2 regions of the Devosia lacusdianchii genome follow, and region 2 is predicted to be linked to the other one. Evidence: riboswitches for the same ligand, from Rfam matches in the RefSeq annotation. Region 2 holds a riboswitch; the other holds the start of a gene.
What was found. A riboswitch is a leader RNA that binds a small molecule or an ion and turns the genes downstream of it on or off. The one in region 2 is predicted to bind thiamine pyrophosphate.
Positions count from the first base shown of each region.

Region 1: another riboswitch for thiamine pyrophosphate. It lies ahead of MF606_RS18130 (Ykof family thiamine-binding protein); the one in region 2 lies ahead of thiB (thiamine ABC transporter substrate binding subunit).

Region 1 is NZ_CP092483.1:3,678,470-3,687,376, forward strand. It holds gene MF606_RS18110 (carbohydrate ABC transporter permease) at 1-676, shown strand, start outside; gene MF606_RS18115 (N-acetylmannosamine-6-phosphate 2-epimerase) at 673-1,338, shown strand; gene MF606_RS18120 (N-acetylglucosamine kinase) at 1,382-2,290, shown strand; gene MF606_RS18125 (N-acetylmuramic acid 6-phosphate etherase) at 2,287-3,168, shown strand; TPP riboswitch at 3,216-3,329, shown strand; gene MF606_RS18130 (Ykof family thiamine-binding protein) at 3,321-3,929, shown strand; gene MF606_RS18135 (ABC transporter permease) at 3,966-4,766, shown strand; gene MF606_RS18140 (ABC transporter ATP-binding protein) at 4,763-5,512, shown strand; gene MF606_RS18145 (ABC transporter substrate-binding protein) at 5,523-6,530, shown strand; gene MF606_RS18150 (hypothetical protein) at 6,606-7,499, shown strand; tRNA gene MF606_RS18155 (tRNA-Met) at 7,548-7,624, opposite strand; gene MF606_RS18160 (aldo/keto reductase) at 7,839-8,879, shown strand.
Region 2 is NZ_CP092483.1:3,310,659-3,319,565, forward strand. It holds gene MF606_RS16320 (hypothetical protein) at 1-667, shown strand, start outside; gene MF606_RS16325 (DUF6476 family protein) at 675-1,028, opposite strand; gene MF606_RS16330 (RluA family pseudouridine synthase) at 1,027-2,055, shown strand; gene rpoH (RNA polymerase sigma factor RpoH) at 2,217-3,086, shown strand; gene MF606_RS16340 (thiamine diphosphokinase) at 3,701-4,384, opposite strand; TPP riboswitch at 4,426-4,524, shown strand; gene thiB (thiamine ABC transporter substrate binding subunit) at 4,597-5,604, shown strand; gene MF606_RS16350 (ABC transporter permease family protein) at 5,853-7,451, shown strand; gene MF606_RS16355 (ATP-binding cassette domain-containing protein) at 7,438-8,076, shown strand; gene MF606_RS16360 (hypothetical protein) at 8,083-8,907, opposite strand, start outside.

The sequences.
Region 1 (8,907 bases), 370 kb from region 2:
TGCCAACCTCATCAATTTCGCCAAGATCTGGACCGAAACCAACTTCCTGCAATACCTGCTCAATTCGTTCGTCATCACCGGGGCCTCCATGGCGCTGATCCTGACGCTGGGGACGATGGCGGCCTATGCGCTGGCGCGCTACGAATTCTTCGGCGCCGGCTTCATCCTGATGTTCTTCATCGCCGGGCTGACCCTGCCGCTCAAGCTCGCCATCATTCCGCTGTTCATGCTGATGCGCGACCTCGGCATTCTCAACAATCAGCTCAGCCTGATCTTCGTCTATACGGCCATGGGCCTGCCCTCGACCGTTTTCATCATGACCGGCTTCATCCGCACCCTGCCCAACGAGCTGGAGGATGCCGCCCGCATGGACGGCGCCAGCGAGCCACGCATCATGTGGGCCATCATGCTGCCGCTGGTGCGCCCGGCCATGGTCATTGCCGGCATCCAGAACGTGGTGCCGATCTGGAACGACTTCTTCTTTCCGTTGGTCTTCATCCAGAACGACGCCCTTAAGACTCTGCCGCAGGGGCTCACCACCTTCATGGGTGAATATGCCACCGACTATGGCGTGCTGTTCGCCGGGCTCACGCTCTCGGCCGCGCCGATCATCCTCATCTACATCGTGCTGTCGCGCCAGTTCATCTCGGGCATGACCTCGGGAGCCATCAAGTGAAGCTGGAGCGGGGAAGCCTCATCGTCTCGTGCCAGGCACGGGCCGATAATCCATTGCATGGATCTGTTTTCATGGGCGCCATGGCCCTGGCCGCTCGCGACGGCGGCGCCCGGGCCATTCGCGCCAACGGCCCCGATGATGTGCGCGCCGTCAAGGCGGCCGGCCTGCCGGTCATCGGCATCCACAAGGTGTTTTCCGCCGACGTGCCGGTTTACATCACGCCCACATTCGCTGCGGCGAAAGAGCTGGCCGAGGCCGGCGCCGATATCATCGCGCTCGACTGCACGCCCCGCCCCCGGCATGGCGATGCGCCGGCCGAGCTCATCGCCCGCATCCACGGCGAGCTGGGCCTCGAAACCTTCGCCGATATATCCACGCTCGAAGAGGGTATGCTGGCCGCCGAACTCGGCGCGACCTACGTCTCGACGACGCTGTCCGGTTACACCGAATATACTGAGCCCAAGCCCGAAACGCCCGATCTGGACTTGATCCGCAACCTGGCCGCCCACATCCCAGTGCCTGTTATCGCCGAGGGTCGCTTCAACACACCCGAACTGGCCCGGGCCGCGATCGACGCAGGCGCCTATGCCGTGGTGGTGGGGACGATGATCACCAACCCGCGTGAGATTACGCGGGGGTTTGCGCGGGCCGTGGCGGGATGATCGAGACAAGCGCCTTCTTCGCTCCCATCGGGCGGGGTAAGAAATGAGTACCTTCCTCGGCATAGACACCGGCGGGACGGCGTCGCGCTGGGTGATTGTTGATGACACCGGCATCGTAATCGATCGCGGATCGGCGGCGGGCGCCACCGGGCACCTGTTCAACCCCGTCGAGCGCGAACGGCTGACCGCCACGCTGGCCGGCATTGCCGACCGCGCACGCCAGCATGCGCCCATCGCCGCATGCCTGGGCATTACCGGCCTGGGCGAGGCTGTGCATGCCGAAGCGCGCAACCTGGTCGGCGCGCTGTTTGCCATCGAGCCGGCCATGGTGTTGCTGGGCGACGACATGGACCTGGCCTTCCGCGCCACCTTCGCGCCCGGCACGGGGCATCTCGTATCGGCCGGCACCGGCTCAATCGGTCTGCATCTGCGTGCCGACGGCAGCCTGATCCGCGTCGGTGGCCGGGGATTGCTGATCGATGACGGCGGCTCGGGCACCTGGATTGCGCTCACCGCCCTCGATCAACTCTATCGCCGCATCGACGAAACTGGCGGCCCGGCCGAGGCCGAGCGGCTCGCCGCCGAGCTTTTCGCGGAAGTGGGCGGCACCGGCTGGAGCGAAACCCGCAGCTTCGTCTATGGCAGCGATCGTGGCCGCATCGGCACGCTGGCCCCCGCCGTGGCGCGCGCCGCAACCGCCGGCGACCCGCTCGCCACCGACATTATCAGGCGCGCCGCCGCGGAATTGGCGCGGCTGGCCAAGGCGCTGATCGCGCGCGTCGGCCCGCTGCCTATCGCCTTTATCGGCGGCATCGTCACGCTGCATCCAGCGATCAAATCAGGCATAGAAGCCGAATTGCCGGGCGCCGTTGTCAGCTTTCCCCAGATCGACGCCGCCGCCCACGCTGCCCAATGGGCACGGCAAAACTATCAGACCGAGGCCAGACCATGAGCACCACCGAATCCGCCTCCTCGCGCTATGCCACGCTGGAGGACTGGTCGAGCACCGACCTGGTCGCCGCCATCGTCGAGGGTCAGTTCGCCGCCATTGCCGCAGTGCAAGCGGCCAGTGCGCCCATTGCCACGGCCATCGACCAGGGTAGCGAACGACTGGCCCGGGGTGGAAGGCTGATCTATCTCGGCGCCGGCACGTCTGGCCGTATTTCGGGTCAGGACGCTGCCGAGTTGCCGCCCACCTTCAACTGGCCTTATGAGCGCGCCATCAACCTGATGGCCGGCGGCCAGGGCGCCATCTTCCGAGCCGTCGAAGGCGCCGAGGATCGTGAAGAACTGGCCATCGCCGCGCTCGACGAAGTCGATGTCGGCCCCGACGACGTGGTCATCGGCCTCGCCGCCAGCGGTCGCACGCCCTATGCCATTGCCGGGCTGATCCATGCCCGCAGCAAGGGGGCGCTGACCATCGGCATCTACAACAATCGCGGCGGCCGCATCGGCGAGGTCTGCGACATACCCATCCTGATCGAAACCGGCATCGAGGTACTGTCCGGCTCGACCCGCATGAAGGCCGGCACGGCGCAGAAGGCAGCGCTCAACGCTATTTCCACCGGCGTCATGATCAAGCTGGGTTTCGTCTATCGCGGCCTGATGGTCGAGATGCGCCCCACCAATGTCAAACTGCGCGACCGGGCGGCAAAGATGATCGCGACACTCACCGGCACCGACTATGACACCGCGCTGGCAACGCTCGACGCCGCCGATGGCAGCATCAAGCTGGCGACGGTGATGCTCAGCCAATCCGCTGATCGCCGCGCGGCCGAACAGATGCTGGATGCCGCCAGCGGCAATTTGCGCCGGGCCATCGGACCGTAGCACCAAAATCAACCGCTTGCGGCGCAGCGCGCGCTGTGATTGATTGCGCCCATCCACAGGGGTGCTCCGTATAGCCGGGGCTGAGACGCGGACGCCAAGCCCGTAAACCCTATTAGCTGATCTGGGTAATACCAGCGGAGCGAGGCGGGGCTATGTATTCTGGCGCACAGATTTCTCTCTACCCTATGGCCGACGATTTTGTCGGTGTCATTCTCGGGGCCCTGAGCGCCCTCGATCCCTATCGTGACCGCCTGCAGGTCCAGACTGACGACATCTCGACCTTGCTGGTCGGTGCACCCGAAGTGCTGTTTCCGGCCATGCGCGACCTGTTCGTCGCGGCGGCGAAAAGCGGTACGCATTGCGTACTGCATGCCACCATTTCGCGCGGCTGCCCCGGCGAGCCAGACGACGCGGTTTGCTACACCACCGAATATGGCGGCCCCGTTCTGCCACTCGATCAGCGCAAGCAACTGGCGCTGCAGGCCGTGGCGGGCGCGCCGGTGACCGATATGTCCAGCGCCGCGCAATTCTCGCTCTATGTGATGGATACCGACGACCACATGGACGAAATCTACGGCTGCATCGACTTTCTCAAGCAGTCCGGCACCTTCGATCGCGCCAAGAATTTCTGCACCAAGCTGGGTGGCGATGCCGGCGCGGTTTTCGCCACGGTGCAGGCCGCCCTCTGCCGGTTTGGACCGCCTGAAGGCCATGTGACAATCGACCTGACGGTCTCTGCGAACAGCCCCTCGCTGCGCTGAGCGGCGCGTCCGCATTCGCCCCGACCAAGGTCAGCCATGTCCAAGCTATCGTCGCTCCCGCGCGCCCTCGCGTCCATTTTTGCCAGAACCGCCCCGGCTTTTCTGTCGGTCGGCGCCGTGCTGCTGGCCTGGGAGATCTATGCCAACACATCAGGCATCTCCCCCACCACCCTGCCCGCCCCCTCGCGCGTGCTGGCCCAGACCATCCAGCATAGCGACGCCCTATTCCAGAACACGCTGCCGACGCTGACCGCGACACTGTTGGGCTTCGGCTGCTCGCTGCTCGCTGCCTTTGTACTGTCGGTGCTGATCGATTTCTGGCAACCGCTGCGCCGGGCGCTGTTCCCCGTCTTCATCATCAGCCAGACCCTGCCACTGGTCGCCATCGCACCGCTGGTAGTGCTGTGGTTCGGCTTTGGCCTCCTGCCCAAGATCATGCTGGTGGCGCTGGTCACCTTCTTTCCCATGCTCGTGGCCTTGGTACAGGGCTATGAGGCGACCGATGACGATATCGAGGCGCTGTTGGCCTCGATGGGCGCTTCGCGGCTGCGTATCTTCCGCCTGGCACGTCTGCCGTCCGCGCTGCCCTATTTCTTCGCCGGGCTGAGGATTTCCATCACCTATGCAGTGGTGGGCGCGATTTTCGCCGAGTATGCCGGCGCGGCCAAGGGCCTGGGCATCTACATCCTCAACGCCAAGAACAATTTCCGGCCCGATCTCGTGCTGGCCGCCGTGCTGGTCAGCGCTTGCCTGACGCTGGTGCTGTTTGGCAGCACCGTGCTCATCCAGCGCCTCGTCACACCATGGACGCGGCTCGAGGAGCGCCGCAAGCCATGACCCCGCCCCGCCTCGACCTGCTCCATCTCCGCAAGAGCTTCGGCGACGCCGACGTGCTCGCCGACATTTCGCTGCATGTTCAGCCGGGTGAATTCGTGTCGATCCTCGGTCCATCCGGCGCTGGCAAATCGACGCTGTTCCGGCTGCTGACGGGCGGGCTGACGCCCAGTGGCGGCGATATCGTCTTCGACGGCGCGCCGCTGTCCCGGACGAGCCGCCCCTTCGCCTTCATGCCGCAGCACGACGCGCTCATGCCCTGGCGCAGCATCATCGACAATACCGCCTTGGGCCTCGAGGTGCAGGGGCTGTCGCGGAAGGCGGCGCGCCAAGCCGTCGCGCCACTCTTCGCCGAATTCGGCCTCGACGGTTTCGAGCACCACTACCCGGCCCAACTCTCCGGTGGCATGCGCCAGCGTGCGGCGCTGCTGCGCACCGTGGTGCAGGATCGGCCCATGCTGCTGCTCGACGAACCCTTCGGCGCCCTCGACGCGCTGACCCGCACCGGCATGCAGCATTGGCTCGAAACCATGTGGCAACACCACAACTGGACGGCGTTGCTCATCACCCACGATGTGCGCGAGGCCGTGTTTCTGTCCGACCGTATCTATGTGCTGACCCACCGCCCGGCCCGCATCCTGCGCGAAATCGTCGTGCCCCTGCCCCGCCCGCGCCGCGACCTGGCCGCCTCCGAGGCCAGCGCCATCGAGGCCGACATCCTCAAGACCCTGCTCAAACCTGCCCACTGAAGGACCAGCCATGCCCAATCGCCGCCAGATCATCATTTCCGCGATCGCCAGCCTGTTGCTCGGGGGTCCAGCCGCCGCGCAATCGACGCCGGTCACCGTCGCTCTCGACTGGACGCCCAATACCAATCACATCGGTCTCTATGTCGCCGAGGCCAAGGGCTTCTATGCCGACGCCGGGCTCGACGTTGAAATCCTGCCCTATAGCGACACGTCAGCCGGGACGCTGATTGCCAATGGCGTGGCCGATTTCGGCATTGTCGGCACCATCAGCCTCTACGCCAAGCGCAGCGCCGGCGCCGATCTCGTCGCGGCTTACGCCGTGGTGCAGACAGAAACCGGCAGATTGGTGTTCAACGACGAGCGCACCGATATCCAGCGCCCCAAGGACCTCGACGGCCTGACCTATGGCGGCTTCGGCAGCGAGTGGGAAAATGCGCTGATCGCCAGCATGATCCGTTTCGACGGCGGCGAGGGCAATTTCGAGACCGTCACCCTGGGCACCTCGGCCTATGAGGCCCTCGCCAATGGCGCTGTCGACTTCACCCTCGAAGTCTATACCTGGGAGGGCGTCAAGGCCGAGCTGGATGGCGATCCGCAACGCGCCTTCCGCTACGCCGATTTCGGCGTGCCCGACCAGCACACGACCTTCATCGGCTCGAGCCAGGCCTATCTCGATGCCAATACCGATACCGCCGCCGCCTTCATCGCGACGACCAAAGCCGGCTATGCCTATACCATCGAGCATCCCGAGGAAGCCGCGGACATCATCATCGCCGCCAATCGGGACGCCCTGACCGACCGCGCCTTCATCCTGGCGTCACTGAAGACCCTGATCGACGGCCACTACCTGGCAACGGCCGACGGCGTCATCGGCACCATCGACAGCGCCAAGATGGAAGCTCTCGGCGACTACATGCTCAGCGCCGGCATCCTCAAGGACGTCAACGGCAACGTGCTCACCACCCGCCCGGATTTCTCGGCCTACTACACCAATGCCTTTGTGACCCAGGGGCAATAGCGGCAGCACCGAGCCACATTGCCGCCGACATCGCGCGGCCTCTGGTGAGCGACGAGTTCGCCTGAGGCCAATAGCGTGAAACCTGCCAAGCTGCATCCCCGGCAAAAGAACATTATCCGCAGGTCAGCCGAGTGGCTGGCCTATCCCGACCGCCCCGGCAAACTGCAGGGTGACCTGGACTACCTCGCCGGAAAGCTGGCCGAGGCGGCGCCGGCGGGCAAGATCGGCACCGCGCTGATGTTCCTGGCCAACCATTACAGCATCGCCGCCTGTGACGCCTTCGGACGCGGTGATGCCACCGATCTGGCCACCTTCATCGGCTGGACCATTGATCTCAATGCCCTGCTGGTCCGACTTCAGGGCGCCTATGTCGTGACCAATCCGGACGAGGACACCAATACGCCGCAAGAGTTCTGGTGCGGCCTGCACGCTGCCGGCCCGCTGCTGTTATCGGACTGGCATGGGGCTCGCGTCTGTGCCGAATTCTATGTCGCCATGGCCGAGAAGGACCATCGCCTGCGCCATGCCGATCGCCGGCTGCTTCGGCATGGTACGGTCGACCCATTCCTGATCCGGCTGTTCGCCGAAAGCTTCGGGATTGAAACGTCCTTCCAACCGACGCAGCCGCTCATACCTCAATACGAGGACCTGCTGCGGACCTGGCGACGCGAGGACATGGGCGCGTTTCAGCTGGCAATGCAGGCTGCGGCCGAGTTTCACGTCACCCGCAGCAAGTTCGGTACCGACCGGACCTCCTACGAGTTCGAACACTATTTCGACCAGGTATTTCCTGTAGAACTGCTGGCGGTTCAGGCGCTGCGGCGTCGCGACGGCCTGCCCGACTGGCAGACCGGACACCCGCTGGTCGATACAACCTGGCCGGTCATCCGCGACCTGCCGCTGGCCCAGCGCCACCCTCTGGCGGTCGCCGCTGAGCAGCAGTTCCTCCCGCAACCGAACTTTCGCTGACCGCAAAAGGAAAGGCCCAGCGAACTCGTTGAGTTCACTGGGCCTTTTTGGTTGCGGGAGCAGGATTTGAACCTGCGACCTTCAGGTTATGAGCCTGACGAGCTACCGGGCTGCTCCATCCCGCGTCAAAGTCGATAACAATGCCGGTTGGGCGCGTCATCTGTGCGACCGTGGTCGCGACGTGAGGCGTATATAGGGGCTCAGGACGGATAGCTCAACCCCAAAACGGCGTCGCGTGACGCTTTTTTGACGGTCTGATTTTCTGCGCCCAACGCCTACCAATTCCGCTCCCATCGGCTAGTGTGGCACCACCCTCCGTCACGATCGGGACTTTCCTCCATGAAATTGAAGCCGCTTGGCCGCACCGACCTGCGGGTCACCGAGATTTGCCTGGGCACCATGACCTGGGGCAGCCAGAATACCGAGGCCGAAGGCCATGCCCAGATGGACATGGCGCTCGACGCCGGTGTCAATTTCATGGATACGGCCGAGCTCTATGCGGTGCCCGGCAGCCCCCAGACCTCGGGCCGCACTGAGGAAATCATTGGGAGTTGGCTGCAGCGGACCGGCAAGCGCGACCAGTGGATCATCGCGAGCAAGATCGGCGGTGGCGGCAGCTCATTCCTGCGCGAGGGGCGTCGCGCCGACGGCGCCTCGATCCGCATCGCCTTTGAGCAGAGCCTCCAGCGGCTCAAGACCGACTATCTCGATCTCTACCAGATCCATTGGGCCAGCCGCGGCAGCTACAATTTCGACGGCGCCTGGACCTATGCGCCGCATGAGCAGGATACGGCCGACGTTCTCGACAATATCGAGGACATGCTGGAAACGCTTGGCGCCCTAATCAAGGAAGGCAAGCTGCGCCATGCCGGCGTTTCCAACGAGACCACCTGGGGCATCAGCCAATGGCTGCGCATTGCCGAAGCCAAGGGCCTGCCACGGCTGGTTTCGGTGCAGAACGAGTACAACCTGCTGCGCCGGCATTTCGATCTCGACCTTGCCGAACTCAGCCACCACGAGAATGTGGGCCTCCTCGCCTATTCGCCGCTGGCCGCCGGCCTGCTCACCGGCAAATATTTCGACGGCCAGGTGCCCAAGGGTAGCCGCGCCGACTACCAGAAGAGTTTTTGGCGCCTCAACGAATATTCCGAAACCGCCGCCAAGGCTTATTACGCCCTGGCCACCCGCCACGGCCTTGATCCGGCGCAGATGGCCATAGCCTTCGCGCTGACCAGGCCCTTCGTCACCTCGGTGATTGTCGGCGCCACCAGCACGGCCCAGCTCGCCAATTCGCTGGGTGCGTTGCAGGTGACGCTAGCGCCGGAACTGTTGGCCGAGATCGACGCCATCCACCGCCGCTATCCCCGTACCCTTGGATAGCGGAGCGCGACCCGTCGCCTTTTGCAGC
Region 2 (8,907 bases):
TTCGGGCGACTATGATGAAGATATCGACCGGCTCACCACTGCCCTCGCCATCGAACGCAAGCGCGCCAGCTTTCTTGAAGAACAGGCCCGCAGCCTAATTAACCGCCTCGAAACCTCCGACCGCCGTAGCGCCGAGACCACCGCGGCCATTGCCGGCATGCGTGAGGCGCTGGCCCATCACGACGACAAGAAGGCCGCCGACGCCGAAAATCTCGTTGCCGCCGAGGCGCGTATCGCCAGTGCCGAGAACCGGCTCAATGCACTCCTGGCTGAAACCAGCCAGATCGTCGAACAGAGCAATGGTCGCGCCGAGCAGCTTCTGGCCGACAAGCTGAGCCTTGAAGCCGAAGTCGAGGGCCTGCGCCAGCAGGTGGCCAATGTCGAATCCACCATCATGGCCGACTGGGATAGTGAGCGGATCGAAGAAGCCTATCTGCGCGAAAAGCTCAACGACATTGCCGCCAGCGTCAGCCGCCTAGTCTATGCCGTCGACACCGAAACACCAGTCGCCCGCGCCCAGGAAGAGAGCCTCTTCGATCGCGTGCAGCGTTTCGCCGATGACGGCGAGACCACCGACACCCTGCCGGTCAAACCCGCCAAGGGCGGCCGCAAAGGCGGCTCAGTGTCGGACCGCATGGCGGCGCTCAAGGAAATCCAAGGGCGATAGCCACGCCCTACTCTGCGCCGATCACCACGCTCCGCGTCAGCTCACCCGTCGCCTGATCGAACAGCGCCAGCGTCGTCACCCCACCCACGCTATACGTCACGTTGATAGCCCCCTCACTGACCAGCGCCGAAACCACCTCGGCCCCAGCAGGGACAGCCACGCTCTCGGCCACCGCAGGTGGCGGGGCGTCGCGCATCACGCGATAGACAAGGGCGACACCAATCGCCATAAAGCCCAGCAACAGGATGCCGATAGAAATCCCGAACGAACGGCGCGCCTTGCCGAACATGGCCAGCGCCTCGGGAGACAGCGGTTCGTCCGCTTTGGGGCTGTTCTGCCCAGTCTGATTGGAATCGCTCATGGCCGAAAATACCGTTGAAGAGTTCGAGGGCGACGAAGTCGAAGTTGTTGTCGATGCAGACGTAGCAGGTGGCCGGCTCGACGCCGTCCTCGCCAAGGCCCATACCGTGCTGAGCCGCAATCGGATCAAGGACCTGATCCTTGCCGGCGCCGTCACCATCGACGGGGTAACCGTCAGCGAGCCCAAATACCGGCTTACCGCGGGCGAGACAATCGTCCTTCTTGCCCCACCCCCCGAAGATGCCGAACCGCATCCGGAAAATATCCCGCTCGACATCCTCTACGAGGACGACCAGCTCATCGTCGTCAACAAGCCCGTCGGCATGGTCGTGCACCCCGCCCCCGGCTCGCCCGATGGCACGCTGGTCAATGCGCTGCTATTCCATTGCGGTGATAGCCTGCAGGGCATTGGCGGCGTCAAACGCCCGGGCATCGTCCATCGCCTCGATCGCGACACGTCCGGCGTCATGGTCGCCGCCAAGACCGAGACCGCCCACCGGCACTTATCCGCCCAGTTCGCCGATCACGGCCGCACCGGTCCGCTGCATCGCGCCTACACCGCCTTCGTCTGGGGTTCGACCGAGACGGCCAAGGGCACGGTCAACGCCCCGCTCGGCCGCGACCAGAACAATCGCCTGAAGCAGACCGTGCGTAAGGATGGGCGCGAGGCCATCACCCACTATATCGTCGAAGCGCGTTTCGGCGATGCCGGTTGGGACATCACCCGCATCCAGTGCCAGCTCGAAACCGGCCGCACCCATCAAATCCGCGTGCATATGGCCCATATCGGGCATCCCTTGGTCGCCGACAGCGTTTATGCTTCCGGTTACGCGACCAAGATCAACAAGCTGCCGCCCGAAGTCGTGGCGCCCATCCAGGCCCTCGGCCGCCAGGCTCTCCACGCCGCCGAACTTGGCTTTGAGCATCCGGTAACGGGCGAGGAGATGTTCTTCGAAGCTCCGTTGCCACCCGACTTGGAGGCATTGGAGGAAGTGTTGGAAGATTTTGACAAGGCTTTTGCCCGCTAGGCAACGGTCCTAAACATTTCGCATTTGTAAGGATTCGCCACCCTTACATTCGCCAGATTGCCGCCTATATATCCATCGTAGTCTGCCGATGAGCCGTCATGGGCATCGCGGACTTGTCGCTCCGCCCGCGGAATGTGGGGGAACCAGAAAGGGGTGCGTCCATGGCCCAGACTAATCTTCCAGTGCTGTCAGCAGAAGGCGGCCTGAGCCGCTATCTTCAGGAAATCCGCAAGTTCCCCATGTTGGAACCGGATGAAGAGTTCATGCTGGCCAAGCGCTACAAGGAGCACGCCGATCCGGGCGCGGCTCAAAAGCTCATTACCAGTCACCTGCGCCTCGTCGCCAAGATCGCCATGGGTTATCGCGGCTACGGCCTGCCGATTTCCGAAGTGATCTCGGAAGGCAATGTAGGCCTCATGCATGCCGTCAAGCGCTTCGAGCCCGATAAAGGCTTCCGCCTGGCGACCTATGCCATGTGGTGGATTCGCGCTGCGATCCAGGAATACGTCCTGCGCTCGTGGTCGCTGGTCAAGATCGGCACCACCGCCGCCCAGAAGCGTCTGTTCTTCAACCTGCGCAAGGTGAAGGGCCAGATCGCTGCCCTGGACGACGGCTCGCTGCATCCCGATCAGATCAAGCAGATCGCCACCACGCTCAACGTCACTGAAGACGACGTGGTGTCGATGAATGCGCGCCTTTCCGGCGATGCTTCGCTCAACTCGCCCATGCGAGCCGACGAAGGCACCTCCGAGTGGCAGGATTGGCTGGTCGACGACACCCCGAGCCAGGAAACGGCTTTGGGCGAAAGCGAGGAATATTCCGAGCGCATGGGTCTGCTGAACAATGCCATGACCGTGCTCAACGAGCGCGAAAAGGCCATCTTCCACGCCCGCCGCCTGCAGGAAAATCCCGCCACGCTCGAAGAGCTGGCCCAGCAATACGACGTCAGCCGCGAGCGCATCCGGCAGATCGAAGTCCGCGCCTTCGAAAAGGTCCAGGACGCCGTCCGCGAAGCCGCCAGCGCGGCCTGATCGGTTGATCCAATCGAATATGAAGGCGGGCCCTGTGCCCGCCTTTTTTGTGGTCATCCCCTGCAGCCCCACCTCCGATGTCATCCCGGCGCAGGCCGGGATCCCGATCCGTGGCGGTCCGCGACATCCAGCGTACGAAAGCCACCGCCAACCCGCCATTACACCCACCGCCCGTCACCCACCGCCCGTCACCCTCGGGCTTGACCCGAGGGCTCTACACTTGTTGGGCCGCCCGGTCAGTATAGTCCCCTCGGGTCACCCGAGGGTGACGACCGAGGATAAGGGGACAATCGAGGATGGAGGGGTACCCCCAAACTCTCCCGCTTATCCCCATCCCCAAAACCTGTGCCATCCTCTCCCCATCATCCCGGAACGACGGGTGGCGCTGCAGCGAACTGCGGCCGGGGTGGTGCCGGGCCGTGCGTCGCTGCGCGTGCAGGTTCGAGTACTGGCCGGCTGCGGCGAGCGTCCGCAGTCCGCGATCCCCGAGTACTGTCCCAAAAACCGGCAGCCCCGAGGCGACTAACGTCTCATACAAATTCATACACGAGGCGGTAGCCGCCTCGGGGTCCACCCGCTGCCACCTTGGCATGCGTCGTTCATGACAACCGCATTCAAGCGGCGCCTATGCACGCCTCAATCAAATCCCACAGCCGCTCCTTGCCCAGGATCAACAGCCACGGGGCATTGTCATTCGGCACGATCTCCACCAATCCGCCAAGCCCTTCATTGGAGGTTCCAAGCCGGCCGCCAGGCGCCAGTGTCAGCCCATCGAGCGGGTACAGCAATTGCTCGGAATGCGCGAAGCTCACCTCCGCCAGTGGATAGACCGACACCCGCTCGCCATTGCCGGCGTTGAAGCTGAACGGCCCGACCACCGCCAGCGCGACGTCGACCTCGTCCACCAGCAGCAGATGCCGCTCGGGCGCAAATTTCAGCATCGCGTTCAGCGCCGACAGTGTGTGGTCAAGCCGTTTGCCGGTCATACCCAGCGCCAGCGTCAGCGGAGCCGACGTCGAATAGAGCGCCTTCTGGAAGTCGGTGGTTTCCTGCTCGGGAATGTGTAGGACGCGCGTGCGGCTTTCCCAACCCGCCCTGTCCTCCAGCGAGTCGAGATCGCCAATGATGGCTGCGGGCAGCAGCCCCGCTTCGCCAATCGCGTCACCGCCCCCGTCAGCGCCTACCAGGGCCACGCCGCGATGGGCCAATTCCACCAGCAAAGCCGGGTCGACGCTGCCGCCGCCAACGATTGCCATGGGGCCGTCAAACGCGATGATCGTCGCATCCGCCGGGGTCACGGAAGTCTCTTGCACTGTCACAAAGCTCTCATTAAGTGTTGGGCGTCTCGCTGGGGTGTTCCGCTGGTTTGCGGAGCTGAGAATTACCCATTGAACCTGAACCAGGTCATGCTGGCGGAGGAAGTTCGAGATGGCAAGGGCGTCTCGGCGCTCTCTCCATTGACACCTGATCCCTTCATTCATGGCCGTGACACCATTGAAGGGAATGACCCATGGTCAAATTCACCCGTCTGGCGCTTGCGGTCCTTTCAGGACTGATTGCTACTCCCGCCCTCGCCCAGGAGGCACCGACCCTCAAGGTCTATACCTATGACGGCTTCGCTGCGGAATGGGGCCCGGGTCCCAGCCTCAAGGCAGGCTTCGAGGCCATTTGCGGTGGTTGCAAAGTCGAATTCATCGCCGCCGACAGCTCCATCGGCACGCTGCGCCGCGTTCAGCTTGAAGGCGACACGACCGAAGCCGACCTGATCGTCGGGCTCGATACCGCTATTGCTGGCGAAGCGCGCGCTACCGGTCTCTTCGCCGAGCACAATTTCTACTTCGACAACCTGACGCTGCCCACCGGCTGGACCGACAAGGCCTTCGTACCGTTCGACTATGCCCACTTCGCCTTCGTCTACGACACCGACGCGGTGGCCAACCCGCCAAAGTCGTTCGAAGAGCTGATCGCCATGCCGGACGATTTCAAGATCGTCGTCCAGGACCCGCGCTCGGCCACGCCCGGCCTCGGCCTCGTGCTGTGGATCGCGGCAGCCTATGGCGATCGCGCCCCCGAAATCTGGGCCGGCCTTAAGCCGCATATTCTCACGGTAACGCGTGAATGGAGCGAGAGCTACAACCTCTTCCTCGAGGGCGAAGCCGATATGGCGCTCTCCTATACCACCTCGCCCGCCTACCACATCGTCGAGGAAGACGACACGACCATCAAAGCCGCCTTGTTCGAGGAAGGCCACCTGGCCCAGACCGAAGTGGCCGGCGTGCTCAAGTCGTCCAAGCACCAGGAACTGGCCTTCCAGTTCCTCGACTACCTGACCTCCGCCGACGCGCAGAAGGTGATCCCCACCACCAATTGGATGTTCCCGGTCATCGACCTGGGCGCCGACCTCAACCCCGCCTTCGCTGCCCTGCCGCAGCCGGCCAAGACCTTGACGCTGACCGACGCGGAGATCGAGGCCAACAGCCAGGCCTGGATCGACGAAATGCTGGCCGCAGTGCAGTAGGCACCAATGCGCATGAGCGGCGGGGCAGGTACCGGATCACCTCTCCCTTTGGGGGAGAGGTCGACCGTCTTCGGTCGGGTGAGGGGGCCTTCCCCGCACGACGCTTCACGCCCGCTATACCCCCACCCTCATTGCCTCCCCACGCGGGGGAGGGAAGCCCGTCTCAAGTTTGCGGCTAATGTCTGCCATCAAGACTTGCAGTCGTCTCCCTCCCCCTTGTGGGGAGGGATCAAGGGTGGGGGTCTGCGATGACGCAGCTGACTCTGCCCCACCGCCCCCTGCGCATCGCTGCCGCCACCACGCTGGCCCTCGCCATTGCCACGCTGATCGCCCTCGTCCTCTGGGCCATCTTCGCGGCCGCGACCAGCGCCGAGGGCAGCGCCTCGCGCATCGACATCGCCCATCTGCTACGCATGACGTCCATCCAGGCAGGCCTCACGACCATCCTCTCGCTCGCGGTCGGCATGGCCCTGGCCTGGGCCCTCAACCGCCTGCGTTTCCCCGGCCGCGATCTGCTCGTCGGCCTCTTCGCCTCAGCCATTGTCACGCCGGGCATGGTCGTCGCCTTCGGCCTGCTCTCGATCTGGGGTCGCAACGGTTGGCTCAATCAGGCCAGCGAAGCCCTGTTCGGCTTTCCGCTGGGCAACCCGGCCTTCGGCCTCTCGGGTATCCTCTTCGCCCACGTCATCCTCGACGGCGCTTTTGCCGCCCGCATCATGCTGGCGCGGCTGGACGCCATCCCAGCAAACCGGCTCAAAACCGGCCAGTCACTGGCGCTCAATGCCTGGCAGCGCTTCTCCATCATCGACTGGCCTGCCCTGCGCGGTACCCTGCCCGGTCTTGCAGCGATCATCTTCCTTCTCGCCTTCACCAGCTTTCCCATCGTGCTGCTGCTCGGTGGCGGCCCGGCCAATCAGACGCTGGAAGTCGCCATCTTCGCTGCCGTGCGGCAGGATTTCGACCTTGCCGGCGCGGTGCGGCTGGCATTGACCCAGATTGCAGTCTGTTCGCTGATCATTCTCGCCGCTTCGGCGCTGACGCCTGTGCCCACCAGCTTCGGCGCCTCCACGGTCTCGCGCTGGCGCGACAGTACCATCACCCGTGGTCTTCAGTGGCTGACCCTTGGCCTCTGTACCGTCGGCTTCATCCTGCCCCTGCTCTCGGTCCTGATCGACGGCCTGTCCACTGGCATCGCTCCGCTGCTCGCGCGGTCGGCCTTTTGGTGGGCGGCGCTATCGAGCCTCGTCATCGGCACGGCCTCCGCTCTGCTGACGCTTGCCCTTGCGCTCCTCTTGGCACTAGGGCGCGGCGCCACCGGCAGCGGTGCTTTACGCATCCTGCTCGGCATTCCGGCCTTCGCCTATCTGGCCGTGCCGGCCGTTGTGCTGTCGCTTGGCTTCTTCCTGCTGGTCCGCAGTCTCGGCGCTTCACCAGCGACCGCCGCGCCCTATGTCGTCATTCTCGGCAATAGCCTTCTGGCACTGCCTTTCGCAATGGCCACGCTCGGGCCGCCGCTCGAAGCCATTGCCCGTACCCGCGGCAAGCTCATCCGCTCGCTCGGCCTGTCCGGTTGGCGGCAGTTCATTGCCATTGAATACCCGCTGCTAGGCAAGGATATCGGCGTCATGCTGGCGCTGGCCTTCTGCTTCTCGCTCGGCGACCTCGGCGTTATCGCCCTGTTCGGGACGCAGGATTTCCAGACCCTGCCGCTGATGATGTTCCGCGCGCTGGGCGCCTATCGCGGCAACGATGCTGCCGCCATCGCCGCGATACTCCTGCTCGGCACGATCGTGGCCTTCATCGGTCTGCCCAGACTATTCGAAAGGATCGCCAATGCTGCGCGTTGACGAGCTCACCTTCGCCCATCCGGGCCAGACCACGCCCTACGTCTTCAGTTTCACCGCGGCGCCGGGCGAAATCACCGCCATTTCCGGCGCCAGCGGCTCCGGCAAATCCACCCTGCTCGATCTGGTCGCGGGTTTTTTGACTCCCGGCTCCGGGGCCATCGATCTCGACGGCACCGACCTTCTGCCCCTCCCGCCCGAGCGCCGGCCGGTGTCGTTGCTGCTGCAGTCGGAGAGCCTCTTCGAGCACCTGACGGCCGCCAGGAATATTGCCCTGGGTCTACCGACAGGTCTCGATCGGCAGATCGTCGCGGAGAAGATCAGTGCAGCGCTGACCGAGGTCGGGCTTGAAGGCATCGAGCGCCAGTCCGCCTCGACGCTGTCCGGCGGCCAGAAGCAGCGCGTCGCCCTGGCGCGCACGCTGCTGCGCAACCGCGCTATTCTGCTGCTCGATGAGCCCTTCTCCGCCCTGGACGACGAGACGCGCGTGACCATTCGCGATCTCGTCCGCGCGCTCACCACGCGCCACAACTGGCACACGATTCTGGTCAGCCACCATGGCGATGACGTGGAGGCGCTGGCGAGCCGGCGCTATCATCTGGAGCAGGGTCGGCTGCAGGCCGGTTGAACCGACCTACTCCGCCCAGGTGCCGAAGACCTTGGCGAACAGCGCCTGCGCCGTATCGTCTTTCTCGAGCGTGATGATGGCGTTGCGGCCGGTGCCATAAACCACGGCCAGATCCATCCACTTCCGGTTTTCGAGCAGCTCGCTATTGGTCGTGGCGTCGTCGGCCGAAGCGCTGAGCGCGAACAGGAACGAATTACCCACGACACGCGCCGAAGCACCCACCAACGGCGTACCCGGCACCAATTCCTCATCCTTGAGCAGAACACCCGGCAGGTTGGCAATGGTGCCGCCGATGAAGGTGTCGTTGACCTGGAAATCCACTTCCATCAGGTGGCTCGCCGGTAGGCTCGGATCGGAATTCTTGCGAATGATGATGTTGACGCCCAGATTGCGCGCCGGAATGTTGGCATGCCCGACCAGGGTCGGCAGGCCGAGTTCGTCAACCCCCTCGCTCCAATCCACTGTGCCCGAGAAGGGCACCGCGCCCGTGCGGCCATCCTGGCTCGCCTCTAGCAGCAGTGACTGGCTACCCGCCAGAACGGCTGGATCCACCGATGCTGCAAGATCGTCGACCGCGGCAACGCTCGCATCCTCGCCGGGCAGGCGTTCCTCGCCCTTTACCTCTTCGCCGCCAAGCGCGGGCAAGGCGGACTCGGTGCCGGTCGGCACTACGGCCTGGGGCGTCGGCTCAAGGCGATCCTCGATCTGCAGGCCCTCGAGCGAGGTGGTCGGCTCAGCCGTGGTCGTGGCGGCCGTGTTACCCGGCTGCGAAGCCGCGTCGGTCGTCGTCTCCGTGGGCTGCACGGGGTCGAGCGTCGGCGTTGGCGTGGC